One region of the Nonomuraea sp. NPDC003727 genome, then DNA from elsewhere that is predicted to be linked to it. Evidence: riboswitches for the same ligand, from Rfam matches in the RefSeq annotation. Region 1 holds a riboswitch; each other region holds the start of a gene.
What was found. Region 1 has a riboswitch for cobalamin ahead of cobN (cobaltochelatase subunit CobN). Riboswitches for the same ligand answer to the same signal wherever they lie in the genome.
Positions count from the first base shown of each region.

Region 2: it holds a riboswitch for cobalamin, as region 1 does, so the genes downstream of both, bluB (5,6-dimethylbenzimidazole synthase) here and cobN (cobaltochelatase subunit CobN) in region 1, are expected to answer to the same signal.
Region 3: it holds a riboswitch for cobalamin, as region 1 does, so the genes downstream of both, ACWDLG_RS33020 (ribonucleoside-diphosphate reductase subunit alpha) here and cobN (cobaltochelatase subunit CobN) in region 1, are expected to answer to the same signal.

Region 1 covers NZ_JBSFNE010000005.1:174,440-183,996, forward strand. Annotated here, with positions in the region: gene ACWDLG_RS15020 (histidine phosphatase family protein) at 1-614, shown strand, start outside; gene ACWDLG_RS15025 (VWA domain-containing protein) at 611-2,728, shown strand; gene cobO (cob(I)yrinic acid a,c-diamide adenosyltransferase) at 2,730-3,332, shown strand; gene ACWDLG_RS15035 (cobyrinate a,c-diamide synthase) at 3,341-4,708, shown strand; gene cobN (cobaltochelatase subunit CobN) at 4,663-8,265, opposite strand; cobalamin riboswitch at 8,301-8,488, opposite strand; gene ACWDLG_RS15045 (hypothetical protein) at 8,500-9,557, shown strand, end outside.
Region 2 covers NZ_JBSFNE010000024.1:92,285-101,841, forward strand. Annotated here, with positions in the region: gene ACWDLG_RS39075 (pyridoxamine 5'-phosphate oxidase family protein) at 1-862, shown strand, start outside; gene ACWDLG_RS39080 (copper resistance protein CopC) at 877-1,581, opposite strand; gene ACWDLG_RS39085 (Dyp-type peroxidase) at 1,578-2,786, opposite strand; gene ACWDLG_RS39090 (copper chaperone PCu(A)C) at 2,779-3,339, opposite strand; gene ACWDLG_RS39095 (MFS transporter) at 3,472-4,020, opposite strand; gene ACWDLG_RS39100 (hypothetical protein) at 4,230-4,556, shown strand; cobalamin riboswitch at 4,727-4,921, shown strand; gene bluB (5,6-dimethylbenzimidazole synthase) at 4,952-5,584, shown strand; gene ACWDLG_RS39110 (hypothetical protein) at 5,664-8,426, opposite strand; gene ACWDLG_RS39115 (SWIM zinc finger family protein) at 8,423-9,557, opposite strand, start outside.
Region 3 covers NZ_JBSFNE010000014.1:260,132-269,688, forward strand. Annotated here, with positions in the region: gene ACWDLG_RS32990 (N-acetylmuramoyl-L-alanine amidase) at 1-551, opposite strand, end outside; gene ACWDLG_RS32995 (hypothetical protein) at 740-1,003, shown strand; gene glmS (glutamine--fructose-6-phosphate transaminase (isomerizing)) at 1,016-2,836, shown strand; gene ACWDLG_RS33005 (prolyl oligopeptidase family serine peptidase) at 2,962-4,650, opposite strand; gene ACWDLG_RS33010 (ArsR/SmtB family transcription factor) at 4,730-5,308, shown strand; gene ACWDLG_RS33015 (tripartite tricarboxylate transporter substrate-binding protein) at 5,370-6,266, shown strand; cobalamin riboswitch at 6,290-6,488, shown strand; gene ACWDLG_RS33020 (ribonucleoside-diphosphate reductase subunit alpha) at 6,576-8,765, shown strand; gene ACWDLG_RS33025 (ribonucleotide-diphosphate reductase subunit beta) at 8,812-9,557, shown strand, end outside.

The DNA of each region.
Region 1 (9,557 bases):
CCGTCCTTCACCCCGGAACACCGTCATCTCCGGCACCGTCATCTCCTGGAACACCGTCATCTCCTGGAACACCGGGTTCCGGGGTGTTCGGGGAGGGTGGAACGGCGTTCGTCGCTCCGGGGCGGGCGGCTCGGGAGACGGCCGTGGCGCTCGGGTTGGCGCCCGTGGTCGTGCCCGAGCTGGCCGAACCGGATTACGGGAGCTGGCGCGGCCTGCCGTACGAGGAGGTCGTGAAGGCCGACCCGGAGTCCTTCGCCCGGTGGCTCGCCGACCCCGGCGCCGCGCCCCACGGTGGGGAGTCGCACGTCGAGGCGGCGGACAGGGTGGTCCGCTGGGTGGAGTCCCTTCGCGAGACCCCACCAGGCGAGCTCGCCCGCCCCGACGCCCCCTCACCGGAACCCGGCACCTCGGGGCGGTCGGGCCCGGGTTCGCGCGGGCGGGGGTGGGTGGTCGTGTGCGACGTGACGGTGGTGCGGGCGGTGCTGGGACATGCGCTCGGCGTCGGCCCTCTCGTCGCCGCGCGACTCGACATCGCCCCTCTTTCTCTCACGCAGGTGTCCGCCTCCCGCGAGGGCTGGCGGATCGGGTACGTCAACCGGAAGGCCACACCGTGACCGCCACCTATCCCTTCAGCGCCGTCGTCGGTCTGGACGATCTCAAGCTGGCGCTGGTGCTCAACGCCGTCTCCCCCCGCGTCGGCGGCGTGCTCGTCAGGGGGGAGAAGGGCACCGCGAAGTCCACGATCGTCAGGGCGCTGGCCGCGCAGTTGCCGCCGGTGGACGTGCTGGCCGCCTGCAGGTTCGCGTGCGACCCCGTCGCGCCCGACCCCGCGTGTCCCGACGGGCCGCACGAGCCGGGCGAGCAGGTGGTCACCAGGGCGGCCGCGCTGGTGGAGCTGCCGGTGGGCGCCTCGGAGGACCGTCTGGTGGGGTCGCTCGACCTGGAGCGGGCGCTGACGGAGGGCGTGAAGGCGTTCGAGCCCGGGCTGCTGGCCGCCGCGCACAGGGGCGTGCTGTACGTGGACGAGGTCAACCTGCTCCACGACCACCTCGTGGACCTGCTGCTGGACGCGGCCGCGCTCGGCACCTGCTACGTCGAGCGCGAGGCCGTCTCGGTACGGCACGCGGCCAGGTTCCTGCTGGTCGGCACCATGAACCCGGAGGAGGGCGAGCTGCGGCCCCAGCTGCTGGACCGGTTCGGGCTGACGGTGGAGGTGCGGGCGTCGCGGGACCCGTCGGAACGGGCCGAGGTCGTACGGCGGCGCATGGCGCACGACGCGGATCCGCAGGGCTTCGCGGCACGCTGGACGGCCCAGGAGGCGGAGCTGGCGGCCGGCATCGCGGCGGCCAGGGAACGTCTGGCGGCGGTGGAGCTGCCGGACGCGCGGTTGCGGCAGATCGCGGAGGTGTGCGCGGCCTTCGAGGTGGACGGCCTGCGCGCCGACCTCGTCACGGCGAACGCCGCCGTCGCGCATGCCGCGTGGCGGGGCTCGCGGGTGGTGACGACCGAGGACGTGCGGGTGGCGGCCCGGCTGTCGCTGCCGCACCGGCGGCGCCGCGACCCGTTCGACGCGCCGGGGCTGGACGAGCGGCTCCTGGAGGAGCTGCTGGCCAGGACCTCGCAGGACGAGCGCCCCGACGACGACCCCGACCCCGACCCTGACACCGGCTCAGACCCGGACACCGCCCCCGAAGGCCCCGACGGCGCCGACGGGTCTGACGGCCCCTCGGGTGGGGGCGGCACGGAGGACGGCGGTCGACCGCCGTCCGACGCTCCGGCCGCCCGCGCCGAGAACCGGCAGGACCAGGACGGACATGGCAAGGACGGGCGAGAGGCCGGCGAGGCGGCGAGCGGAAACGGCGCCGCCCGGACCCCGCAGCACGACCGCGACAGCGCCCCCACCGGCCAGGACGCGTCCGTGGACGGGGAGGGCCTGGTCCAGGTGGCCGGGGTGGCGGCGCCGTACCGGGTGCCGTGGCTGACGGTGGAGGGCCTCGGCGACGGCGCGTCCGGCAGGCGGTCGCGGGCCCGCACCCCGCACGGCCGTACCACCGGCTCCCGGGTTCCCGAGGGGCACCTGCGCTCGGTGCACCTCACCGCGACGCTCGTCGCCGCCGCGCCGTACCAGAAGGAGCGCGGGCGCACCGCGCCCGGCCTGCTCATCCGCGCAGGGGATCTGCGCGAGGCGGTGAAGGAGGGCAGGGAGGGCAACCTGGTGCTGTTCGTCGTCGACGCCAGCGGTTCGATGGCCGCGCGCAAGCGGATGACCGCCGTGAAGACGGCCGTGCTCAGCCTCCTGCTCGACGCCTACCAGCGGCGCGACAAGGTCGGCATGGTGACGTTCAGGGGGAACGCCGCCGAGGTGGCGCTGCCGCCGACCTCGTCGGTGGAGGCGGGCGCGGCACGGCTGCGCGCGCTGCCGACCGGTGGGCGCACCCCGCTGGCGGCGGGCCTGGCCCGCGCCGCCGACGTGCTGCGCGTGGAGCGCATGCGCGACCCGGACCGCAGGCCGCTGCTGGTGGTGGTGACCGACGGCCGCGCCACCGCCGGCGGCGACGTGGACCGCGCGGCCGCCCTGCTCAGCGGTACGGCGAGCGTGGTCGTCGACTGCGAGTCCGGCCCCGTACGGCTCGGCCTGGCCGGACGCCTGGCGACCAGGCTGCGCGCCCGCCTCATCCCGCTCGACGGGATGGACGACCTCATCCGCGACTACAGAAAGGCGGGCTGAGATGCCGCAGGGCAAGCCCGAGGTCGTCCCCGACGACGGCCTCACCACCAGGCAGCGCAGGAACCGGCCGCTGCTGATCGTGCACACCGGCCCCGGCAAGGGCAAGTCCACGGCCGCGTTCGGGATGGCGTTGCGGGCGTGGAACCAGGGCTGGCCGATCGGCGTGTTCCAGTTCGTGAAGTCGGCCAAGTGGCGTATCGGCGAGGAGCGGGCGCTGCGCGTCCTGGGCGACTCGGCCGAGGGCGGGCCGGTGAGCTGGCACAAGATGGGTGAGGGCTGGTCGTGGATCCAGCGCCCCGGCACGGAGGAGGACCACGCCGCCGACGCCCGCGAGGGCTGGGAGCAGATCAAGCGCGACCTGGCGGCGGAGACCTACCGGTTCTACGTGCTCGACGAGTTCACCTACCCGCTCAAGTGGGGCTGGCTCGACCTGGACGACGTGGTGGAGACGCTCGCCGGCCGTACGGGGAGCCAGCATGTCGTGATCACCGGCAGGGACGCGCCGGAGAAGCTGCTGGCCGCCGCCGATCTGGTGACGGAGATGGGCAAGGTCAAGCACCCCATGGACGCCGGGCAGAAGGGCCAGAAGGGCATCGAGTGGTAGTCCCGCGCCTGGTGATCGCCGCGCCCGCCTCGGGGAGCGGTAAGACGACCGTGGCGACGGGGCTCATGGCGGCGCTGCGGGCGCGCGGGCTGCGCGTCTCGCCGCACAAGGTCGGCCCCGACTACATCGACCCCGGCTACCACGCGCTGGCGACGGGGCGGCCCGGACGCAACCTGGACCCGTGGCTGACCAGCGAGGACCTGGTGGCGCCGCTGTTCCTGCACGGCGCGTCCGGCGCGGACGTCGCCGTGGTCGAGGGCGTCATGGGCCTGTTCGACGGCAGGGCGGACACCGACGTCGCCTCGACCGCGCACGTCGCCAGGCTGCTGGAGGCCCCCGTCGTGCTCGTCGTGGACGCGGCGCGGCAGAGCAGGTCGGTCGCCGCGGTGGTGCACGGGTTCGCCACCTTCGACCCGCGGGTGCGGGTGGGCGGGGTGGTACTCAACCGGGTGGGCTCCGACCGCCACGAGGAGCTGTGCAGGTCGGCGCTGGCGGCGGCGGGGGTTCCGGTGCTCGGCGCGATCAGGCGGGACGACGCGGTCTCGACGCCCTCGCGCCACCTGGGCCTGATCCCGGCCGCCGAGCGGGAGAGCGAGGCGGTGGCCGCCGTGGAGCGGCTGGGCTCGCTGGTGGCCCGCTCGTGCGACCTGGAGGCCTTGGTACGGCTGGCGCGCACGGCTCCCGCGCTGCGCGCGCGGCCGTGGAGCCCGGCCGCGGCCCTCCGGGTGGCGGCCACCGAGGAGACCCGGCGCGAGGGGCCGGCGGTGAGCTCAGGGGGTGGGCGCCGGCCGGTGGTGGCGACGGCCGGGGGAGCGGCGTTCACCTTCGGGTACGCCGAGCACGCCGAACTGCTGCGGGCGGCCGGAGCCGACGTGGTCACCTTCGACCCGCTGCGCGACCGGGCGCTCCCCGAGGGCACCGCGGCCGTCGTGATCGGCGGCGGCTTCCCTGAGATGTACGCGGCCGACCTGGCCGCCAACGAGCCGCTGAAGCGGGAGATCGCCGCGTTCCGGGGCCCGATCGCGGCCGAGTGCGCGGGCCTGCTGTACCTGTGCGAGAGCCTCGACAACCACCCCATGTGCGGAAAAATCGCGGCGAAGGCGGAAATGACGCCTCGGCTGACGCTCGGCTACCGCGACGCCACCGCCACCCGCGACTCCCTGCTCACCCGCGCGGGCGAGCGCTACCGGGGCCACGAGTTCCACCGGACGGCCGTGACCGCCGCCGGAGAGCCCCTGTTCCGGTGGGAAGGCGGCGGAGACGGTCACGGGGATGCCCTGGTGACCGCCTCCTACCTGCACCTGCACTGGGCGGGCCGGCCGCTGTCGGCTCAGCGCCTGGTGTCGTCCTCCAGATCGCCCTCCGCCTTGAGATAGGCCTCCCGCAGCTCTCGCAGCACGTCGGGATCCGGGTGCTCCCACATCCCCCGCTCGGCCGCCTCCAGCAGCCGCTCGGCGATGCCGTGCAGCGCCCACGGGTTCGACTTCTCCATGAACTCCCTGTTCACGGGATCGAGCACGTAGGTCTGCGTGAGCTTGTCGTACATCCAGTCGGCGACCACGCCGGTCGTGGCGTCGTAGCCGAACAGGTAGTCCACGGTCGCGGCCAGCTCGAAGGCGCCCTTGTAGCCGTGCCGCCGCATCGCGGCCAGCCAGTTGGGGTTCACCACGCGGGCCCGGAAGATCCGCGAGGTCTCCTCCGACAGCGTGCGCGTGCGCACGGCGTCCGGGCGGGTGCTGTCGCCCACGTACGCGGCGGGCGCGCGGCCCGTGAGCGCCCGTACGGTGGCCACCATGCCGCCGTGGTACTGGAAGTAGTCGTCGGAGTCGGCGATGTCGTGCTCGCGGGTGTCGATGTTCTTCGCCGCGACCGCGATCCGCCGGTAGGCGCTCTCCATGTCCTGGCGGGCCGGCACGCCGTCCAGGTCGCGGCCGTAGGCGAAACCGCCCCACACCGCGTAGACCTCGGCCAGGTCGGCGTCGTCCCGCCAGTTGCGGCTGTCGATCAGCGGCAGCAGGCCCGCGCCGTACGCGCCCGGCCGGGAGCCGAAGACCCGCATCGTGGCCCTGCGCTCGTCGCCGTGCGTCTCGAGGTCGGCGGCGACGTGGGCGCGGACGTAGTTGTCGTCGGCGGGCTCGTCCAGGGCGGCGATCATGCGCACGGCGTCGTCCAGCATGGCCACGACATGCGGGAAGGCGTCGCGGAAGAAGCCGCTGATGCGAACCGTGACGTCGATGCGCGGCCTGCCGAGCTCGTCGAGCGGGACCGCCTCCAGGCGGGTGACCCGCCGGGAGGCGTCGTCCCACACCGGGCGGGCGCCCAGCAGCGCGAGGACCTCGGCGACGTCGTCCCCCGCCGTTCGCATGGCGCTGGTCCCCCACACCGACAGTCCCACCGAGCGCGGCCACTCGCCGGTGTCGGCGCGGTAGCGGGCCAGGAGCGAGTCGGCCATCGCCTGGCCGGTCTCCCACGCCAGCTTGCTGGGGACGGCGCGCGGGTCGACCGAGTAGAAGTTCCTGCCGGTGGGCAGCACGTTGATCAGGCCGCGCAGCGGGGAGCCGCTGGGGCCCGCGGGGACGTAGCCGCCGTCGAGCGCGTGCAGGAGGTGGTCGAGCTCGTCACCGGTCCTGGCCAGCCTGGGCACGACCTCGGCGGCGGCGAACTCCAGGATCCGGACGACCAGGTCCCGCCGCGCGCCGGAGGGGGCGAGGACCGCGTCGGTCACCTCGCGGGCCGCCGCCACCTCCCAGCCGCGCGCCTCCATGCCCTCCACCAGCGCCCTGGCCGTCGACTCGGCCGCGTCCACGCTCGCCAGGCCCGCCGTACCGTCCTCGGCCAGCCCCAGAGCCTCCCGCAGGCCGGGCAGCGTCTCGGCGCCCGCCCACATCTGCCGGGCCCGCAGCATCGCCAACACCAGGTCGACCCGCACCGACCCCTCGGGCGCCGCCCCCAGCACGTGCAGCCCGTCGCGGATCTGCACGTCCTTGACCTCGCACAGCCAGCCGTCCACGTGCAGCAGGAAGTCGTCGAACTCCGTGTCGTGCGGCCGGTCGGCCAGACCGAGGTCGTGGTCGAGCCGTGCCGCCTGGATGAGCGTCCAGATCTGCGCCCTGATCGCGGGCAGCTTGGCCGGGTCCATCGCGGCGATCGAGGCGTGCTCGTCCAGCAGCTGCTCCAGGCGGGCGATGTCGCCGTAGGTGTCGGCGCGGGCCATCGGCGGCACCATGTGGTCCACCAGGACGGCGTGCGCCCGCCGCTTGGCCTGTGTCCCCTCGCCCGGGTCGTTGACCAGGAACGGGTAGACCAGCGGCAGGTCGCCCAGCGCCGCGTCGGGCCCGCACGCGGCCGACATGCCCGCCGACTTGCCGGGCAGCCACTCCAGGTTGCCGTGCTTGCCGACGTGCACGATCGCGTGCGCGCCGAACTCCGCCGACAGCCACCGGTAGGCCGCCAGGTAGTGGTGGCTGGGCGGCAGGTCCGGATCGTGGTAGATCGCGATCGGGTTCTCGCCGAAGCCGCGCGGCGGCTGCACCATCACCACGACGTTGCCCGCCCGCAGTGCGGCGAACACGATGTCGCCCTCGTGCACGAACAGCTCGCCGGGCGGCGGCCCCCAGTGCCGCTCCATCGCCTCGCGCAGCTCGGCGGGGAGCGTGCCGTACCAGGAGGTGTAGGTGGCGGCGGGCACGCGCACCGGGTTGGCCGCGAGCTGCTCCTCCGTCAGCCACTCCTGGTCCTGGCCGCCGGCCGCGATGAGCGCGTGGATCAGCGCGTCGCCGTCGCCCTCGGCGACGCCGGGCAGACCCTCGCCCAGGTCGTAGCCCTCGCCGGCCAGCCTGGCCAGCAGTTTCACGGTGCTCGCGGGGGTGTCGAGGCCGACCGCGTTGCCGACGCGCGCGTGCTTGGTCGGGTAGGCCGACAGCATCACCACGAGCTTCTTCTCGGCGTTCGGGACGTGCCTGAGCCGGGCGTGCCGTACGGCGATGCCGGCGACGCGGGCCGCGCGCTCGGGATCGGCCGCGTAGACGGTCAGCCCGTCCGCGTCCACCTCCTTGAACGAGAACGGCACCGTGATGATCCGGCCGTCGAACTCGGGGATCGCCACCTGCGACGCCGCGTCCAGCGGTGACAGGCCGTCGTCGTTCTCCTCCCACGCCTGCCTGCTCGTGGTCAGGCACAGCCCTTGCAGGATCGGCACGTCCAGCTCGCCCAGCGCGCCCACGTCCCACGCCGCGTCGTCGCCGCCGGCTCCGGCCGTCGCGGGCCGCGTGCCTCCGGCGGCCAGGACGGTCACCACGAGCGCGTCGGCGGTCCGCAGCGTGTCGAGCAGGCCGGGCTCCGCCGTACGGAGCGAGGAGCAGAAGACCGGCAGCGCGCGGCCGCCCGCGGCCTCGATCGCGTCGCAGAGCGTCCGCACGAAGGCCGTGTTGCCCGCCATGTGGTGCGCGCGGTAGTAGAGCACGCCCACGACGGGCCCCTCGGCGGCGGAACGCTCCCTCTCGAGCAGCCCCCAGGCCGGGGCCGGTTCGGGCGCCGCGAACCCGTTGCCGGTCAGCAGCACCGTGTCGGACAGGAAGGCGTGCAGCTCGGCGAGGTTGGCCGGGCCGCCGTGGGCGAGATAGGCATGCGCCTCGGCGCAGACGCCGCCGCTGACCGTCGACAGCTCCATGAGCTCGGCGTCGGGCGCCTGCTCGCCGCCCAGCACCACCACGGGCCGTGGTCCCGCGAGCAGCCGGTCGAGCCCCTCCTCCCAGGCCCTGCGCCCGCCGAGGAGCCGCACCACGACCAGGTCCGTGCCCTCGACCAGCGCGGGCAGGTCGTCGACCGCCAGCCGGGCGGGGTTTCCGAGGCGGTACGGCGCGCCGCTCGCCCTCGCGCTCAGCAGGTCGGTGTCGGAGGTGGACAGCAGCAGGACGGCCGTGCTCTCGGGCACAGGAACTCCTCCCTCGGGGTCCTCGCCCCGGTCGCGGGTGTCACGAGAGCGGGAGTCTCCTGGCTCCCGGATCGACGCTCACCCCGGCCTTCCCGTCCGTCGCCGGACAGTGGCCTGCGGTGGGGTTCGCTCCCCGGTCACAGTGGCGGGACCGCGCCGGCTTCGCACCGGCTTCCTCCGTCGCCCTCGTCTGTGATCAGACTAGAGGGTTTTGAACGGGTTACCATCCTCCCCGTGGACATAACCGACGTTTCAGGACACCTGCGCCCTGATGCGTGTCCCGGGGCCCTTCAGGTCCACACCGCCGCGGACGGCGCGCTCGCCCGGGTCCGCATCCCCGGTGGCTTCCTCACGGCGGCCCAGCTGGGCGAGGTGGCGGCGTGCGCGGCCGAGCTGGGATCGGGCGTGATCGAGCTGACCTCCCGGGCGAACCTCCAGGTCCGCGGCCTGCGCGTCACCCCTGCCACGCCCGCCGCTCCACCTGCCGGGACGCCCGCTCGCCCGGCCCCGACCGGCGTCGCGGCAGCGGACATGGCGCCGGACGGCATCCCCTCAGGAGCGGTGCCGGGCGCACCGCTTGCCGGCGCGGCGCAGGCCGGGGTTTCCGCGGGCGTGGCGCCGGACGGGCTTCGGGCGGGTCCCGGACCGGGCGCGGCCGCGGCGAGCGTGCCGGTCTTCGCGGCGCGGATGGCGGCGGCGGGGCTGCTGCCGTCGGCCACCCACGAGCGGGTCCGCAACATCCTCGCTTCACCGCTGGCGGGACGCGCCCCCTCGTCCCTGGTGGACGTCCGGCCGCTGGTCGCCGACCTGGACCGCCGGCTGTGCGCCGCCCCCGAGCTGGCCGCGCTCTCCGGCCGCTTCCTGTTCGCCCTGGACGACGGCACCGGTGACGTCCTGTCCTGCGGCGCCGACGTGACCTTCCTTGCCACCTCGCCCGCCGGCGGGGTGCTGTTGCTCGGTGGGGAACGGCAGGCCGTACCCGTGACCGTGCCCGGCGCGGTTCCGCTGATGCTCGCGGCGGCCTCGGCCTTCATGGAGCTGAGCGACGGCACCGCCTGGCGCGTCACGGACCTCCCGGACGGCCCTGCCCGGCTCGCCGCCCGCCTGAACCCGCCGACCACCCAGGACCCCGGCCCGGCGACTCCGCGACAGGACGCCCGGTTCCCCGGCCCGGCCTCACAGGGCGACCAGACCCCCGCGCAGGCCCGGCTGAGGGACGAGCAGACCCCCGCCCAGGCCCGGCAGGGAGACGACCTGGAGATGGTGGCCCCGGATGTCGAGACGGCCGCGCG
Region 2 (9,557 bases), on a different contig from region 1:
CCCCGGAGAGGCCGCCGTCCAGCGCCGGGCGGGAGTGCCCAGTGCGGGGACGTGGGGATCGGCCCGGGCCCGGCCGGAGATCCCCGAGGTGGCCGCCGACTTCCTGAGCCGGCAGCGCCTGCTCGTCGTCGCCGCCGCCGACACCCACGGCCGGATGTGGGCCGGCGCGCTGACCGGCCCTGAAGGCTTCGCCCAGGCGCTGGACGAGCGGCGCATCATGGTGGGCGCCCTGCCGGGGCCCGGCGACCCGCTGGCCGGGGCGTTCGCCAGCGAACACGAGATCGGCATGATCGCCATCGAACCCGCCACCCGGCGCAGGATGCGGGCCAACGGCACCGCGCACGCGGCCGGCGCCGGCCTGCTCGTGCACACCGAACAGGTCTACAGCAACTGCCCCAAGTACATCCAGGCCAGAACGATCATCCCAGGACCGGCCGTCACCTCCCCCGCCGCCCGTACCTCGAACACGCTCAGCGGGCGGCAGCAGGAGTGGATCTCCGAGGCGGACACCTTCTTCGTGGCCACCCACGCCGAAGGTCTCGGCGCCGACGCCTCGCATCGCGGCGGCAACCCCGGATTCGTCACGGTGCTGGACGAACGGCACCTGGCCTGGCCCGACTACGTGGGCAACTCGATGTACATGACGCTGGGCAACCTGGAGCTCGACCCTGCCTGCGGCCTGCTGTTCCCCGACTGGGACACCGGCGACGCCCTGCACGTCACGGGGCGGGCGCACGTCGATTGGGGCGCCGAGCGCACGGTCCGTTTCGAGGTGGACGGCGTGGTGGAGGTGACGGCGGCCTCGCCGCTGCGCTGGGAGTTCGGCGGGTACTCCAGGCACAACCCGCCGATCCCCACCTGAAGCGTCCGCCCGGGTCACTCCTCCTCGTCGGGCTCCTCCCGGCGGCGCCTGAGCAGCAGCAGGGCGCCGCCGGCCACCGCCAGGACGCCGGCCGTCGCCCACAACCACACCGGCACGCCATCGGCTGCCGGATTCGCGGCCGGGGTGGCGGCCACCGCGTCCGGCGCCCCCGGAGAGGACCCGGTCACCGCGGGCGCGGGCACCGCCGAGGAATCCGGCGCGGCTTCCGCCGACGATCCCGGCGTGGCCTCTCCCGAGACGGCGGGCGTGGCTTCCGCCGATGCGGCGGTCGCGGGGTCCCCCGAGGAGGACGGTGCGGCCGAGGCGGTCGGCGTCGGGGTGGCGGAGGGGCCGCCCTTCACCGAGAACGGGATCTCCCCCTCGATCGGGTGCCCGTCGGTGGAGACCACGCGCCACCCGATGACGTACCGCCCGGCAGGCAGCGGCTCCGGCACCGCCACGGTGACGATCTTGTCATCCACCTTCGGCTTCCTGAGGGTGACGGCCGAGCCGTCACCGTCGTGCAGCACGATCGCGGGCAGCCGTACCGAGGAGGTGAACTCCAGCTCGATCTCCTCCACGGACACCACCGTGGCGTTCCTGGCCGGCGAGCTGCTCTTGAGCCGGTCGTGCGCCAGCGCCGGCGTGGCACCGAGCAGCACCAGCAACCAGCAGGCGGCCACCAGCACGAGGCCCCTGCGAACCGATCCCTTGCTCATGACAGCAGCCCCTCTCCGATCCAGCCGTCAGGGCCGCAGCCCGGCGGTATGGCGAAAACCGCCGAACCGATCGGCGTGGTCCATTCGTTCAGCAGGTCCGCCTCGGCCAGCCGTTCCTGCACGGGCACGAACTGGCGGGCGACGTCGGCCTGGTAGGAGGCGAACAGCAACCCGGTGTCGGCGCGGCCGTCGGCCGCGACGCCCTCGTCGTAGTTGTAGACCCGGCGCAGCATCCGCAGGTTCGGGTCGGCGACGTGGGCCCGGCGGATGTGCGCGTACTCGGAAATGACGGGGAATCCGGCGGGGGTGAGCTTGGCGTAGTCGGGCGCGTCGTGCTCGCGCCCGCCGGTCAGCGGGGCGCCGTCGGCCAGGCGGCGGCCCACCGTGAACTCCTTGGCCACGGTGTCGGCGGCGTCCCACGTCTCCATCTCGGCCCTGATCCGCCGCAGCACCAGGGTGGTGCCGCCCTGCAGCCGGCCGCCCTCCGCCGGGATCCAGACCGCCCGCTCGAACTCCGGCGTGCCGGGAACCGGGTTGACCGTCCCGTCGAGCTGCCCCATGACGTTGCGCTGGGTCAGCCCGCTCGGCTGCGTGTGCGCGGCCCGCCTGAACCCGCGCTGGGTCCAGCGCACCTTCGCGAACGCCCTGGCGTCCTTGACCACCATCCGCAGCGTGTGGGCGACGGTGAGCGGATCGTCGGCGCAGATCTGGACGAGCAGGTCCCCGCCGCTCCAGCGCTTCTCCAACTTGTCGATCTTGAAGGCGGGCAGCGGGGCCACCGACGCGGGCCGCCGCCCGGACTGCCCGGCCGCGGCGAACAGGCCGGGGCCGAACCCGAACGTGACGGTCAGCCTGGACGGCAGCGCCGCCAGCTCGGGCTCGGTGTCGGCGAGCGCGGGCCGTCCCTGGGTCAGCCGCCGGGCGTCGTCGGTCAGCAGCCGCATCATCCTGGACACCTCCTCGCGGCCGATGCCCTTGCGCAGGTCGAGCCCGACGAACACGGCGTGCGCCTGCGGCGCGGTCGCCACGCCCGCCTGGTGCGGGCCGTGGAACGGCTCGACCGCCCTGCCGTCGGCGACCACCGGGGGTGCCGTGACCGTGCCCGCCCCCGCGGTGGGGGCGGAGCCGGCGACGGCGGCCACCGCCGCCACGGCCCCGCCCGCCAGCAACCGGCGGCGATTCACCGCGAGCCCGAGCTCAGCCATGGTCGCCACTCATGTCCATGCCGGGCTGGTAGTCCTCCTTGCCCCCGGCGAAGTCCTTGCCCATGGCGGTGAAGGCGAACGTGCCGCCGCCCTCGAGGACGAGCGTGAACGGAACCTCCGCGCCCGGCTTCACCTCCTCGGTGACCCCCATGAGCATGATGTGGTCGCCACCGGGCTTCAGCACGTGGGAGCTCTTGGCGGGGATGACGAAGCCGCCCTTCTTCGGCTGCATCACCATCTTCCCGCCGGACTCCACCACCTCGTGCAGCTCCACCTTCGGCGACAGGGGGCTGCTGCCCGCCACGACGGCGACGGCCGTGCCGGAGTTGTTGACGAGCGTGCCGAAGGCGGCGGTCATCCCCTTCTTCGTGGTCTTGATCCACGGGTCGGTGATGGTGAGCGCGGAAGCGGCAGCCGACTGCCCGGACGGCCCGGACGGCCCGGACGGCGAGGCCACGGCGACCTGCTTCGGAACGGAGTCGGCCGCCTCCTGGACGCCACAGGCGGCCAAGCTGGCCACGCCGACGACAACGACGATGACGCGCGAGAACATGGAAAGCCCTTCTTCCGGCTGAGCCGGCACTGGTGTCATGGCACTGATGTCGACCCGGCGCCCGTCACGACAGGGACGCCGGGGAGCACCCCTTTCCCGGGGTGGCCCGCATCGGCCTCCTCGAACGGGAGGTCAGGCGGGAACGGTGCGCATGACGCCAGGAGGGCCGCGCCGGCCCATCTCGTGGCCGAGCAGGATGGAACGCAGGATCGCCGGCCGCTCGGCCGGCGCGGGGACGGCCGTGCGGGCCGCCGGATCGACGAACGCCAGCACCGCGACGAGCAGCCGTACGGCCAGCCGCCGCAGCAGCGCCCACAGGGCCGCCTCGCCGTGCGACATCCACAGCGCCGTCAGCCCGATCGCCCATCCGTGCATGACCAGCATGCCGAGGCCCGGCACCAGCCAGGACTGGCCGTGCGCGTGCCCGGCGACCACCGGCTCGACGGCATGGGCGCCGGCGAACAGCACGTGCAGCACCAGCTGCGTGGCGGCCAGGGTCACGGCGATCACGGCCGCCGACCGCTCCCGCCCGGCCAGCGCCTGGGCCGGCAGGAACGACACCAGCAGCGCCACCACCACCGACGGCGCCGACACCGACCCGCCGGCGAACACATGGGCGGCGATGCCGAGCATGACCGAGACCGCGGCGAAGGCGGCGGCTCGCAGAGCTCGAAGCGGCATCGTGGCTGACATGGCCCGGCCATCATCCCACGCTTACCCGCCGCCTCCCAAAGCGGATTCTTCGCCGCACCACCGCTCCTCCGCCCCCCATCACCGCAGGCGCGACCGCCCCTCTGCCCCCCATCACCGCAGGCGCGACCGCACCCCTGCCCGCCGCCCCCGCGGCCGCCACCCGTCGCCTTTCGACCGCCCCCGCGCTGGTGACCGCCGTGCCCCCGGTCAGCACCGCGTCCCGGTCCACCGCGTCCCCGGTCACCGGCCTCTCCCCCGCGCCCGACCTGCGCGCCTGCTACGACGGCGCGTGCAGGCTCTCCCTCAGCCGGGCGGTGTCCTTCCGCGTCAGCTCGCGCTTCGGCATCACCAGGCTGGCCGTCACCTTCACCGGCGACCAGGTGAAGGTGAAGGGCACCGGTCCAGGCGTCAGCTCGCAGGCGCGACTGGGCGCGGGCACCACCGGATCGGTCAACGGCATCGGCGTCCAGGTGCTGTCCCTGTCCGCCGACCGGGTCGTCCTGCGGCTGTCCCCCCGGCGGTGACAACCGTCCAGGCACGGCAGACGTCGCGGCGCACGCGTCCGCCCCCCTCGCGCGACGAAGCCTGGACGAGCCCGCACCGGCCGTGGTGACACTACCGCGGGCAGGGCGACGGAGTCCCGGCCGACCTCGCCGACCGGGCGGGTGAAGTGATCGGCTACCGTACTGCCCGGCGAACTGTTGCGAGGTGCCCCGCGTTCGCGGGGAGAATCGGGAAGCCGGTGAGAGTCCGGCACGGGCCCGCCGCGGTTACCGGGGAGCCTCCGCCCACGCGCGCGAGCGCAGTCACTGGCCCGACAGGGCTGGGAAGGCCGGCGGGCAGGCGTTGATCCGGGAGTCCGAAGACCGGCCTCGCGTTCACCGCCCCCACGGGGGCGCGAGTCAGCGGGAGCCTGCCCATGATCAGCCAGCTGTACGACGTCATCCACCGCCGCCGCGACGTGCGCGGCGAGTTCACCGGCGCGCCGGTGCCCGACGAGGTGCTGCACCGCGTGCTGTCGGCCGCGCACGCGGCGCCCAGCGTCGGCCTGTCCCAGCCGTGGGACTTCATCCTGGTGCGCGACCGCGCCGTCCGCGCCGCCTTCCACGATCACGTACGGCAGGAGCGGGACACGTTCGCGGCCACCCTCGACGGCGAGGCCGCCCGGCGGTTCGCCCGGATCAAGATCGACGGGGTGCTCGAGTCGACGCTGTCCGTCGTGGTCACCTACGACCCTGGCCGGGGCGGGCCCGCGGTGCTCGGCCGCCACGCCATCGCCGATGCCGGGCTCTACTCGGTGTGCCTGGCCATCCAGAACCTGTGGCTGGCCGCCACCGCCGAAGGGCTCGGCGTCGGCTGGGTGTCGTTCTACCGCGAGTCCTTCCTGCGGGACCTGCTGGGCGTCCCCGGCGTGGTGCGACCGGTCGCGTGGCTGTGCGTGGGCCCCGTCTCCCACCTGGAGAAGGTCCCTGACCTGGAACGGCACGGCTGGCGACGGCGCCGCCCGCTGGACGCCGCCGTCCACCACGACCGCTGGACCGGCGACCGGTGACCTGCGCCCGGCCGCCGGGTGGGAATGCCCGCGCGAAGCCCATCCGGGAGAGCCCCTCCTACGGGCGGGCCCTCCGCGGTCAGCGGAGCCGGTCGCGCAGGCGGGCGCACTCGTGGGCGAAGCGGGTGCCGCGCCCGCTGTCCGCGTGGTCGGACACGCACGGGATCTCGCCTCGGGCGCCGGTCCACGCCGCCACGTCGGTGGCCAGCGCCACCGCCGCGGTGTGGCCGGCGGTCGGCCGCTCCCCCCGGCCCGGCAGCAGCACCGGCAGCATCCCCCTGAGGATGTCCCAGACCTGCTCGTGCGCGCCCCGGCGGGCGGCGCCGGCGAGGGAGTCCAGCACCGGAGGGATCGGGTATCCGGCGCGGCGGATCAGGAACGCCAGCTGGCGGCCGACCGCCTCGGCGGGCAGACTGCCCCGGGCCGCCATCCGCAGCAGCAGCGGCACCGCCTTCGGTTCGCCCTTGGCGAGGAAGTAGGCGAGCATGACCGCGATGGCGTCACCGGCCGGGCCGTCGGCGTCGGCGAGTATCGCCAGGTGCGGCGGGTAGATCCCGGGGCGGGTCCACCGGTACAGCAGGTAGGGCAGGTAGTTGACGGCGACGACCTCGCGGTGCGACGGCAGGACCGCCGCCCACCAGGCCATGGAGTTGCTGTGGTCGTCCCAGTGCCAGGACGACGGTTCGCTCAGCAGCTCGTCGACCAGGTCGTGCCCGGTCGGCTCGGCGCGGAGCACCGGCACCAGCTCGACCTGCGTGGCGTTTTCGGGCGTGCGCTCCTCGAAGAGATGGCGGGTGCCGCCCTCGACGTAGGCCCACGCCACGCCGGTCTCCGGGTCGGGCGGGCCGCCCGCGGACAGCCAGGCGGCGGCCTGGACGGCTCCCCGCGAGCCCACGCGTGCGGCCCGCTCGGCGGCGGCGGGGTGGGCTCCGCGCGGCAGCCGCAGCAGCGCCTGTCCCAGGTCGGCGGCCAGCGGCTCGACACCGGCGGCGGCGCACGCCTCGAGCCGGTCCACCAGCGTCGCGGGGTCCAGGTGCCCGGTCATCAGGGTGGGCGTGGCCAGCAGGACGGGCGGCAGCGTTCCCTCCCGCAGGGCCACGTAGATCTCGCTCAGCCGGCGCAGCAGGAACAGGTGCGGCGGCGAGGCCCGCCCCGGGTCGGGCAGCCGCTGCCGCCTGCGCAGCTCCGCCGCGGGGTCGGGCTCCTGTTCGTGACCGGTCAGCGGGTGCGGCCCCGCTGTCGGCATCCACCGGTCGGCGGGCTCGGCGGCGGGCACACCCGGATCGGCGCCCGGCGTGATCACCTCCCTGACCAGGGCGGCGATCCAGTCGCCGGTCTCTGTCCAGCGCTCCTTGGCGTACAGCTGAGCGGGGTCGTCCAGCTGAGCGGGGTCGTCGAAGGCGCGCTTCAGCTTCGCGCGCAGGGCCGGACGGTCGCCCGCGGCCGCCACGAAGGCGGACAGCCACCGCTCGTCCTGCATCCATCCGCGCCGGTACCGCTGCCACGCGTCGAGCGCGGGCGCGGGGAACCGGCCGGGGCCCGGCAGGACGGGCAGCGGCGCTGGGGTGAACGGCTCCGGTGCCTCCTCGGCCGCGAGGTCGCCGCCGAACACCGCCGCCACCTGCGCGCCGAGGTCGGCGGGCAGGGCGGGGACGGCCTCGGCGATCAGCGGAGCCGCCGGGCCGAACGCGGTGGCGTGCTTGACCGCGAGGGCGGCCGCGCGCCGCCGCACCTCGTAGGAGGTGTGGGAGAACGCCGTGACGAGCGCGGGCGCCAGGTCGGCGGCGCGCCCGGGCGCCTGCCGTACTTCCTCCTCCAGCCAGGTCAGGCCGGCGCGGGCCAGCTTGGCCTCGGGACGGAAGGTCAGCGCGTCGACCGCGTCGACGACGTCGGCGGCGTCGTGGGGTCCGGTGCGGCGCAGCTGGGCCATCGCCAGATCGGCGACCGTGCCGGGGGCGGCGGGCAGCAGCCGCAGATAGTCGCGGGCCCGCCCGGCCGACTCGTGCGGCCGCGGGTCGACCAGCTCGTGCAGGCGGACGAAGAAGCGCAGGTCGATGGCGTCGCCGCCGCGCAGGAACCGGCTCACGCAGCCGTCGAGGATCTCCTCGCGCGACACCGTGCCCGCCGCCAGGAGCTGCCCGAACAGGGCGAGCCAGCGGGTGGGTCCTGGCTTCGGCCGTTCGTCCCTGAGGGCCCGGCCTGCGCCCTCCGCGTGGAAGATCCTCGGCAGCAGCAGGCCGACCAGCGGGTCGTCGTCCACGGGAGGGGCCGACAGCCAGGCGACCACGAGCGGGTCGTGCTCGGGCGGCTCGGCGCCCGAGGTCCGCAGCGCCCCGAGGGCCAGCGGGACGACGCGGTCGCGCGGCCGGCGGATCTTCGCCGCCAGCCGTGCGGCCACATCGGCCTGGAAGGCGACGGGGCGCGCGGCCAGCGCGCGGAACACCTCGTCCAGCTCGTCCGGCTCTTCACGCCACGGGTCCGGGGCCGGCACCAGGTCACGGCGGGTCAGCCAGGCGGCCGTGGCCGCGGGGGCGGAGAGCGTGCCCGCGCCGGCGACCAGCAGCGGCGGCCCGAACGCGCCGACCGCGTCGGCCACCGCCCAGCGCACCTCCAGCCGCATCCACTCGGGGTCGTCGTCCTCGGCGGCGTCGCCCTCGGCACCCCCGCCCCGCCGGCTCTCCCTGGCCATCCGCGTCGCGGTCTCGCGCAACTCCTTGAGGAAGCCCGGCAGCCGGCGGCCCGCCTCGGCCCGCTCGGCCTCGGTCAGCGTGGTCACCAGGTCGGCGAGCGCCACCGTCTTGCGCTCGGTGACGAGGTCACGCACCTCCTGCCAGACGCTCATCGCACGGCCGCCACGTCGGCGCGGGCGGCGATCCTGGCCGCCAGCACGTGCTTGCACGGTCCGCGCGAGCCGCGGTGGTCCCACCACCACGGGCAGGTGCACGAGCCGTCGCTCACCCTCACCTCGCGCACCCCGCCGCCGGTCCGCACCCGCGCCGTGTCCCCCTCGATCCGTACGGCACCGGCCGCCACCAGCGCCTTCGCGGCGGCCAGGCGGGGATTGAGGTTCTGCACGTGCTCCCTGTCGTAGGGCAGCTCGCGGTGGAAGTGCGCGGCGTCGGACAGGTCGTAGCCGACGCGGCCCGCCGTACCCAGCTGGGTGAGCGCGGCCCGGACCCGGGCGGTGGGCAGGCCCGCCCGGTCGGCCAGCAGGCCGATCTCCACCTCGGGCTCGAAGTTGAGCAGCATGCCGACCACGTCGGCGTCGGCCTCGGCCTCCTCGGACGACAGGTCCTCCAGCACCGCGCCCTCCCCCGAGAAACCGCGCCAGCGCTCCGGCGACAGGGCGAGGGTGTAGCGCATGCCGGGCAGTTCCAGCTCCCAGGCGCTCGACGCCGCGCCGCCGGCGCCGCCGGCCGGGCCGTACACCCGCAGGCTTCTGGCGAAGCGCAGCAGCGGCAGGAGCGTCGCCAGGCGGCCCACGCCGGACAGGCACACCGCGCCCGCGCCGGGCCGGTCGCCCACCCGCAGCTCGCGGCCCACGGGAGTGACCCACAGGTCGGCCGTGGCCCGCTTGGGCAGCGACCGCAGGAACCGCACCGCGTTCATCCCCGGCAGCTCGGCCTTCAGATCCATGCCCGCCGCGATCACCTGCACCTCGGCGAAGCCCCTCAGCCAGCGCTCGGGCAGCGGCACCTTCTTCTCCACGACCGCGCCGTCGAGGGTCGTCACGGTCAGCTCGTCGGCGCCGACGCCGAGGTGGAGCGGGTCGCGCGGGCCGACCCTGGCCAGCGCCTCGCGCAGCGGGCCGTTGACGTCGACGTTGGTGGTGCCCCGGTCGAACACCTCGCCGTCCAGGGCTCCGTCGAGCAGGTCGAGGCGGGCGTAGACGCCGCCGCAGGCGGAGAACGACTCGAACCTGAGCCGGTCGCCGCCGCACGTGACGACCGGGTCGCGGGTCCAGCCCGGACGG
Region 3 (9,557 bases), on a different contig from region 1:
CCGCCCCGGATGTTGGCCGCCCGGTCGCGCCGCAGCGTCTCGGTGGGCAGCCCGGTCAGCAGCGCGGCCCGCTGCAGGGTCGGCGCGTCCTGATCGGCGGCGGCGTCACTGGTGGCGGTGTCACCCGCGGCAGAGTCACCCGCGGCAGAGTCACCGGAGGAGGAGCCACCGGCGGCGGCGTCACCGGCGGCTGCGTCACGGGTGGCGGTGGGGGAGCGGGCGCCGGGGTGTGCGGGCGGGTGCGCGGGGGCGATGCGCATGGGGCGCGCGTCGTCGCCGCGCGGGTCGCCCGTGTGGTCATGCCCCTCCTGCGGTACGGCCTCCGCGTCCACCAGGTGCATCGGCCCGTAACCGCCCGACACGCTGGGCCGCCCGTCGTGGGAGTCCCAGCGCGACTCGAGGTAGGAGACCCCGAGCAGCACGCTCTCCGGCACGCCGTACTCCTTGGCCGCGGCCCGGAAATCCTCCTGCGCCCCTCCTGGGGCGAGCGCGACGAGAAGTGCGGCGGCCCAGAAGAGCATGAGAACCCCCTGCGATGCGAGACCAGTCAATTACGTAGCGTAAAGGGCATGTGGCTCGTGTTTTCGAGGGGTATGGCGATCTCTGCGCGCGTTGTCAGCGCCTACGGGGCTTGCGGGCATCCCGCCCTTCGGCGTGTCGTATCCGATCGAGCGAATTCCTGCCCGATTTCGGGCAGGATGTTGGCGTGTCGTGTGATCCATGCGTAGTGTCCTGCCCTGTGCATCCCTACGAGGACCTCATCGCGCACCTGACCAGGACGAGCCAGCTCGATCCCGGTGAGGCGGCGCGCGTGGTGGCCGACGTGGTGGCCTACTTCTCCGAGCCGGTCGAGGAGTTCGTACGGCGCCGCCACGGCGAGCTGAAGTCTCGCGGCCTCACCAACGACGAGATCTTCCCGAGGATCGCGGCGGAACTACCCGTGCGGCGCGTGGCGGCTCCCGAGCTGTCGCTGCGCCAGCTGCGCAGGATCGTCTACGGATAGGAAGGTTGGCCCATGTGCGGAATCGTCGCCTATGTCGGCAGCAAGGATGCCGCGCCCATCCTGCTGGAGGGGCTTCAGCGCCTGGAGTACCGCGGCTACGACTCGGCAGGGGTGGTGGTCTCGAACAAGGGCCTCAAGCTGCGTAAGGTCAAGGGACGCGTGGCCGACCTGGCCAAGGCCGTACCCGCCAGGTTCAAGGGCGCGCTCGGCATCGGGCACACCCGCTGGGCCACCCACGGCGTGCCGAGCGACGAGAACGCCCACCCCCACCTGTCGTCCGACGAGCGCATCGCGGTCGTCCACAACGGCATCATCGAGAACGCCGACGAGCTGCGCGCCAGGCTCGTCGCCGAGGGCGTGACCTTCGCCTCCGAGACCGACACCGAGGTGCTCGCGCACCTGATCGCCCGTACGGTGACCGAGACCGACACGCTCGAGGCGGCGGTCAGGAAGGCGCTCAAGAGCATCGTCGGCACCTACGGCATCGCGGTCGTCGACGCCGAGCGGCCCAAGGAGATCGTGGTCGCCCGCAACGGCAGCCCGATCGTCCTGGGCCTCGGCGAGAAGGAGATGTTCGCCGCCTCCGACGTGGCCGCCCTCGTCCGCTACACCCGCCAGGTCGTCCACCTCGAGGACGGCGAGCTGGCCGTCCTGACCGCCGACGGCTTCCACACCTTCGCCAGCGGAGGGCGCGAGACCGCCAAGGAGCCGCTGACCGTCGACTGGGACGCGGGCCACTACGACACCGGCGGCTACGAGCACTACCTGCTCAAGGAGATCTCCGAGCAGCCCGAGTCGATCGCCAGGACCCTGCGCGGCCGCCTCGACGAGCGCTTCCACATCGCCCACCTCGGCGGCCTCAACATGGACGCCCGCGAGACCCGTTCCTTCCGCCGCGTGAAGATCATCGGCTGCGGAAGCGCCTACTACTCCGGCCAGATCGGCGCGCAGCTCATCGAGGAGCTGGCCCGCATCCCCGCGGACGCCGAGCCCGCCAGCGAGTTCCGCTACCGCAACCCGGTCGTCGACCCCGACACCCTCTACGTCGCCATCAGCCAGTCCGGCGAGACCTACGACACGCTGGCGGCCGTCCAGGAGCTCAAGCGCAAGGGCGGGCGGGTCATCGGCATCGTCAACGCCGTGGGCAGCGCGATCGCCAGGGAGGTGGACGGCGGCATCTACCTGCACGCGGGCCCCGAAGTGTCGGTGGCCTCCACCAAGGCCTTCACCTCGACCGCGGTCGCCTTCGCCCTGCTGGCCCTGCACTTCGGCCGGGTGCACGACCTGTCGCCGGCCGACGGCCGCCGCATCGTCGAGGGGCTGCGCGAGCTGCCCGCGCAGATCGAGAAGATCCTCCAGCAGGGCGACCGCATCGCCGAGCTGGCCAGGAAGTACGCGGGGCACCCGAGCATGATGTTCGTCGGCAGGGTGCGCGGCTACCCGGTGGCCCGCGAGGGCGCGCAGAAGCTCAAGGAGATCTCCTACATCCACGCCGAGGCCTACCCGGCCAGCGAGCTGAAGCACGGGCCGCTCGCGCTGATCGGCCCCGAGCTGCCGACGGTGGCGATCGTGCCCGACGACGAGCTGCTCGACAAGAACCTCACCACGCTCGGCGAGATCAGGGCGCGCGGCGGGCGGGTGCTCATGGTCGGCCATCGCGAGCCCGAGGCCAAGCTGGCCGACGACGTGATCGTGATCCCGAAGAACGAGATCGAGCTCGACCCGATCCTGCTCACCATCCCGCTGCAGATGCTGGCCTACCACGCGGCGGTCGCCCTGGAGCGCGACGTCGACAAGCCGCGCAACCTGGCCAAGAGCGTCACGGTCGAGTAGCGGAGCGGCCGTGCGGGCGGAGCGGCCGTGCGGCCTGCACCCCGGCACGGCCTGCACCCCGGCACGGCCTGCACCCCGGACGGCTCGCCCCCCGGACGGCCCGCCCCCCGGACGGCCTGCCGCTTTCACGGCAGCAGCAGGCCCCAGTAGAGGGCCCAGGGGATCATCACGGCGCCCGCCGTGACGAGCAGGCCGAGCCGTACCCGCTCCGCGCGCCGCTCGACCGCGCGCCAGGCGCGGGCGGTCAGGACGGTGGTGACGGCGACGGTCACCGTCAGCGCCTGCAACGCCAGCCAGAGCACGGGCCGTCCCGCCAGCACGGGGCCGGGCTGGGCCAGCTTGCCACCGGTCATGATCAGGTAGGTCAGGTACGCGAAGCCGCCGAGCACCACGACCAGACCGGAGGCCGCCAGCACCCTCGGCGCCGCCCCGGCTCCCCTCGCGCCGGATCCGCCCGCCCCGGCCCACCGCGCCCCGGCCCACCGCGCCCCGGCTTCGTTCGCGCCGGATTCCTCCGCCCCGGATCTTCCGGTGCCGGAGGCCGCCGCCCCTGGACGCCCTGTGTCGGAGGCCGCCGCGCCCGGACGCCCTGTGTCGGAGGCTGCCGCGCCTGGACGCCCTGTGCCGGAGGCCGCCGCGCCTGGACGCCCTGTGCCGGAGGCCCCTTCGCGGGATCCCCGTGCGCCCGAAGCCGTGGCCAGGCGCCTGATCCGGCGGGCGGCCGCGGTGAGCGGGTAGCCGAGGAAGGCGGTCAGGAACAGCAGCAGCGCCGCGGTCTGCACGGGCGCCGACTCCCACCAGGCGGGCGGCGGCACCGCGACGGTCGCCGAGGCCTGGTGCGCCCGGGGGGCGGCGGGGGGCGGGCTCGTCCGCGGCGCCCGGCCCGTGGCGACGTCCGACACCCAGGAGCCGACCAGGTCGGCGTAGCCGGGGGCCAGTTCGGGCAGCCGGGTGACGCCGCCGTCGGGGGTCAGGTGGGCGGCGTGCTCGGCGCCGGGGAACAGCCGGAGCGTCACGTGCTCGTTGCCGCCCTCGGCCAGGGCCCGCGCCATCAGCGGCGGGCTCTCCCGCGGCGGGGTGAGCAGGTCGTGGGTGCCCCAGATGGCGAGGACCGGCTGGCGGACAGCGCGCAGCACAGACAGCGGGTCGTGCCACGGCTCGGGGAACAGCCCGCCCGCGGAGATCGCCCGGTACAGCGTGGGGACCGCCCTGCCGGGCAGGGCCCCGGACACGCCCGCCTTGCGCAGGCCCGCCATGACCGCCCACGACTGCTGGCGCAGCGGCTCGAGGGAGTTGGCGCCGACCAGCACGACGAACGCCACGTCCCGGGAGCGGGAGGCGGCCAGCGGCACCACCCATCCGCCCTCGCTGAGCCCCCAGAGCCCGACCTTGCCCGGGTCCACCCCGGTCTGCCGGCGCAGCGCCGCCACCGCGCCGAGCGCGTCGTCGGCCAGTTGCGAGTAGGAGCGCCGGAAGGTCGAGTAGCCCGCCGCCCGCTTGTCGTAGACCAGCACCGCCATGCCGCGCCTGGCGAACTCCACGGCCTCGGTCATGAGCTTGGTCCTGGGCGTGCCGGCGCCGGCCCCGTGCACGAGCACCATCCCCGGCAGCGCGCCGCGCCGGTTCCTGGGGGCCAGGACCGTGCCGTGCAGGGTGAGCCCGCTGCCGGCGAAGCTCACCTCCGTCGCCGCCAGGTCGCCGGGCACGGGTACGGCGGGCGGGGCCGGGGGCGCGGCCTGAGCCGCCCCGGCCAGGCCGAGTGCCGCTAAGAGCGCCAGCAGCGCCGGCATCACTGTCTTCACGAATCGCGTCATATTGCCGAAGATAGTCTGCAGAGAACTCTCGGCAAAGAGATGTCTGCAGAAATCCTTCTGGAGTACTAGGGTGATCGTCATGAAGGATGACGAGCCCTGGGTTCTGGACGATCCCGGCAAGCTGAAGGCCCTGGCCCATCCCATGCGCCGCGCGATGCTGCGCCACCTCGGCCTGCACGGCCCGGCCACGTCCACGACGCTCGGCTCGCTGCTCGACGCCAAGACCGGGACGACCAGCTACCACCTGCGCCAGCTGGAGAAGTACGGATTCATCGAGGAGATCCCCGAGCGGTCCACCGGGCGCGAGCGGTGGTGGCGCAGGGCGGAGACGGGCGACATCAGGCTGCCGCTGCCCGCCCAGCTCGCCCCCGAGGACCGCCCGGTCCTCGCCGAGTTCCACCGGATCGGGCTGGAGGAGGACAAGCGGATCCTCCTGGAGCAGCTGCCCGCCGCCTACCAGGCCGACCCCGCCTGGGTGAAGGTGTCGCGCGCGCTCGGCCGGATGCGGCTGGACGAGCTGGAGGACTTCTTCGAGGAGTACATCCTGCTGCTGAAGAAGTACAGCCGGCGGGCCGCCGACGCCCCGCCGGAGGCCAGGCCCCTCCACATCCGGCTGCTCGCCGTTCCCGCCGACCTGCCCGCCACCCCCGAGGTGTGACGCAAGGTGATCATCCAATAACATCCTGTACAAGGGTTGGGGGCGACGGGGAGGGGCGCGCATGCGCCGTCGGGAGTTCGTGGCAGCGTTCGTGCCGGGGACGGTGGCCGCGCTGGCGTGCCTGGCCGGGTGCGGCGCCACGGTCCCCCGGCAGGGAGCCAGCTTCACCGTCGTGCCGGGCGGAGAGGCGTGGATCCCCGTCGCGAAGGTCCTGGCGGGCCAGTTCAGATACAGCGGCGTCGCCGACGGCGGGACCTCGCTGACCGTGACGGGCCTGCCCGCGCTCGCGACCGCCCTGCGCAACGGCTCCAAGGCGGCCGGCACCCCGCTGGCCAGGCTGGTGGGCGACGTCGAGGTGCTGGTCGTGCCCGCCGCCTCGCTGCTGCGCGGCTTCGACGACTTCGCCGGGCGGCTGCTCGCCGACCCGGGCGCCACGGTGCTGGCGGGCCGGCCCCAGGGCGGCACCGACCACCTGCTGTTCGGGCTGGTCGCGCGCGGGCTCGGCGCCGACGCCAGGGTGCTCGACTACGCCGGCTATCCCACCACGCACGACGCGGCCGCGGCGCTGCTCGTGGGCCGGGCCGCCGTCGCCGCCGGGCCGCTCGGCGACTGGCGCAAGCGCATCGACAAGGGCCAGGTCAGGGTGCTGGCCGTCTCCTCCGCCGAACCGGTCGACGGCATCGAGGCGCCGACGCTGCTGGAGTCGGGCGTGCGGGTCGACTTCGCCGACTGGTGCGGGGTGCTCGGGCCGGGGGAGATGACCGAGCGCGAGCACGCCCAGGCGGTCGCGATCCTCGAGGAGATCACCGGGTCCCGGCAGTGGGCGGATGCGTGCCGTACGAGAGGGTGGAAGCCGATTCCCCTCAGCGGCGGCGACTTCGGCGTGTGGCTCGGGTCGGAGACCGAGCGGACCCGTGAGGTGCTCAAGGACCTCGGCCTCATCGACATGTTGGGGTAGTTGCGCCCGCGGCCACTAGATGTAGGATCCTGGTCGTCGCTGGTTCGCCCGATCAGGGCGGAGCAAAAAGGGAAGCCGGTGCGAATCCGGCGCTGCCCCGCAGCGGTGAGCGGGAACGACCGCCGTCACGACGCACTGGGCCCATGGCCTGGGAAGCGACGGCCAGTAGGAAGCTGACGAACGCCCGCGAGTCCGAAGACCTGCCAGCGGTGTGACCTGTCCATGGCCTCGAGGGAGGGCCGGGGGGCCTCGCGGCATGCCCGCGCGCTCTCGCCTGCCCTCACGAGGCCGAGCTCGCGAGGAGAGAGCGTGACGCAGACCGTAGAGGTGGATCGCCGGCTGGCCATCGAGGAGGCCGCCGCCAGGGTGATCGCCGATCCGGAGAACTCCAGGGTGGCCGCCAGGCTGCTGGCCGAGGAGATCGCCGACGAGGCCGCCGCGCACGGCGTGCGGACCTTCTCCGAGTCGATCGCGGCCACCCACGCCGCCGGCCTGCTCCAGGACGGGCTGGCCGCCTTCGTGGCCGCCCACGCCGCCGCCCTCGACGCGCTGGTGGACGAGAGCGCCGACGACAGGTTCGAGTACTTCGGGCTGCGCACCGTCTACGACCGGTACCTGCTGCGCCACCCCGACACGCGCGGCGTGCTCGAGCGCCCGCAGCACTTCCTGCTGCGCGTGGCGTGCGGCCTTTCCGCCTCGGTCGCCGAGGCCGCCGAACTGTACGCCCTGATGTCCACGCTGTCCTACCTGCCGAGCTCGCCCACCCTGTTCAACTCGGGTTCGCGCCGCGCGCAGCTGTCGTCCTGCTTCCTGCTCGACTCGCCGCGCGACGACCTCGAGGGCATCTACGAGCGCTACGGCCAGGTCGCCAGGCTCTCGAAGTACGCCGGGGGCATCGGCATCGCCTGGACCAGGGTCCGCTCCCGGGGCTCGCTCATCCGCGGCACGAACGGCCACTCCAACGGCATCGTCCCCTGGCTGCGCACGCTCGACTCCAGTGTCGCCGCCGTCAACCAGGGCGGCCGCCGCAAGGGCGCGGCCTGCGTCTACCTGGAGACCTGGCACGCCGACATCGAGGAGTTCCTCGAACTGCGCGACAACACCGGCGAGGAGGCCCGCCGCACCCACAACCTCAACCTCGCCAACTGGGTGCCGGACGAGTTCATGCGCCGCGTCGAGGCCGACCAGGTGTGGTCGCTGTTCGACCCCAAGGAGGTGCCGCACCTCACCGACCTGTACGGCGAGGCGTTCGACGACGCCTACCGGGCCGCGGAGGCGGCCGGCCTGCACACCCGCCAGATCCCGGCCCGCACCCTCTACGGCCGGATGATGCGCACGCTCGCGCAGACCGGCAACGGCTGGATGACCTTCAAGGACGCCGCCAACCGCGCCTCCAACCAGACCGCGCGCCCGGAGAACGTCATCCACCTGTCCAACCTCTGCACCGAGATCCTCGAGGTCACCAGCGACGGCGAGACCGCCGTCTGCAACCTCGGCTCGATCAACCTGGCCGCCCACCTGGCCGGCGGCTCGATGGACTGGGCCCGGCTGCGGGCCACCGTGCGGACCGCGGTGCGCTTCCTGGACAAGACGATCGACCTGGGCTTCTACCCGACGCCGGAGGCCGAGACCGCCAACCTGCGGTGGCGGCCGATCGGGCTCGGCGTGATGGGCCTGGCCGACGTGTTCTTCTCGCTGCGCCTGCCGTTCGACTCGGCCGAGGCGCTGGCGCTGTCCACGCGCATCGCCGAGGAGATCGCGCTGGCCGCCTACGACACCTCCGCCGACCTGGCCGTCGAGCGCGGGCGCCACCCCTCCTACGGCGACACGAGGGCGGCCCAGGGGGTGCTGCACCCCGACCACTTCGGCGCCGGCGACTCGCCCGCGTGGACGGCCCTGCGCGCCAAGATCGACCGGACCGGCCTGCGCAACTCCCTCATGATCGCCATCGCGCCCACCGCGACGATCGCCTCGATCGCCGGATGCTACGAGTGCATCGAGCCCCAGGTGTCGAACGTCTTCAAGCGCGAGACCCTGTCCGGCGAGTTCCTGCAGGTCAACCGGTATCTGGTCGCCGACCTGCAGCGGCTCGGGCGGTGGACGCAGGAGATGCGCGACGAGATCAAGCGGGCCGACGGGTCGGTGCAGGACATCCCCGGGATCCCGGCCGAGCTCAAGACGCTGTACCGGACCGCGTGGGAGCTGCCGCAGAAGGCGCTCATCGACCTGGCGGCGGCGCGGACGCCGTACATCGACCAGTCGCAGTCGCTGAACCTGTTCATGGCCACGCCGACGATCGGGAAGCTGTCGTCGATGTACGCCTACGCCTGGAAGCAGGGGCTGAAGACCACCTACTACCTGCGCTCGCGCCCGGCGACGAGGATCGCCCAGACGACCGTGCAGGCGACCGCTCAGCCCGCCCCAGAGCCCGCCTTCACGGTGAGCGAGGCCGTCGCCTGCTCGCTGGAGAACCCCGAGATCTGCGAAGCCTGCCAGTAGGCCCTCGCCCGCCGCGCCGACGACGACCCACCGCAAGGAGAACCACGTGCTGCTCGACCCCGGCATGGACCTGACGCTGCGCCCGATGCGCTACCCCGACTTCTACGAGCGCTACCGGGCGGCCATCCGCAACACCTGGACGGTCGAGGAGGTGGACCTGCACAGCGACCTGGCCGACCTGGCCAGGATGACGCCCCAGGAACGCCATCTCATCAACCGGCTGGTCGCCTTCTTCGCCACCGGCGACTCGATCGTCGCCAACAACCTCGTGCTCAACCTCTACCAGCACGTCAACGCCCCCGAGGCCCGCCTGTACCTGTCCAGGCAGCTGTTCGAGGAGGCGGTGCACGTGCAGTTCTACCTGACGCTGCTCGACACCTATCTGCCCGACCCGGACGAGCGCGTCAAGGCCTTCGCCGCCGTCGACAACATCCCCTCCATCCGCGACAAGGCCGAGTTCTGCTTCCGCTGGATCGACTCCCTGGCCGACCTGCGGCGGCTGGAGACCAGGGCGGACCGCCGGGCCTTCCTGCTCAACCTGATCTGCTTCGCCGCCTGCATCGAGGGCCTGTTCTTCTACGGCGCCTTCGCCTACGTCTACTGGTTCCGCTCCCGCGGCCTGCTCGGCGGCCTGGCCACCGGCACCAACTGGGTCTTCCGTGACGAGTCGATGCACATGGAGTTCGCCTTCAGCGTCGTCGACACCGTGCGCGCCGAGGAGCCCGACCTGTTCGACGACAAGCTCGGCGAGCAGGTCACCAGGATGATCGAGGAGGCGGTGGCGGCCGAGCT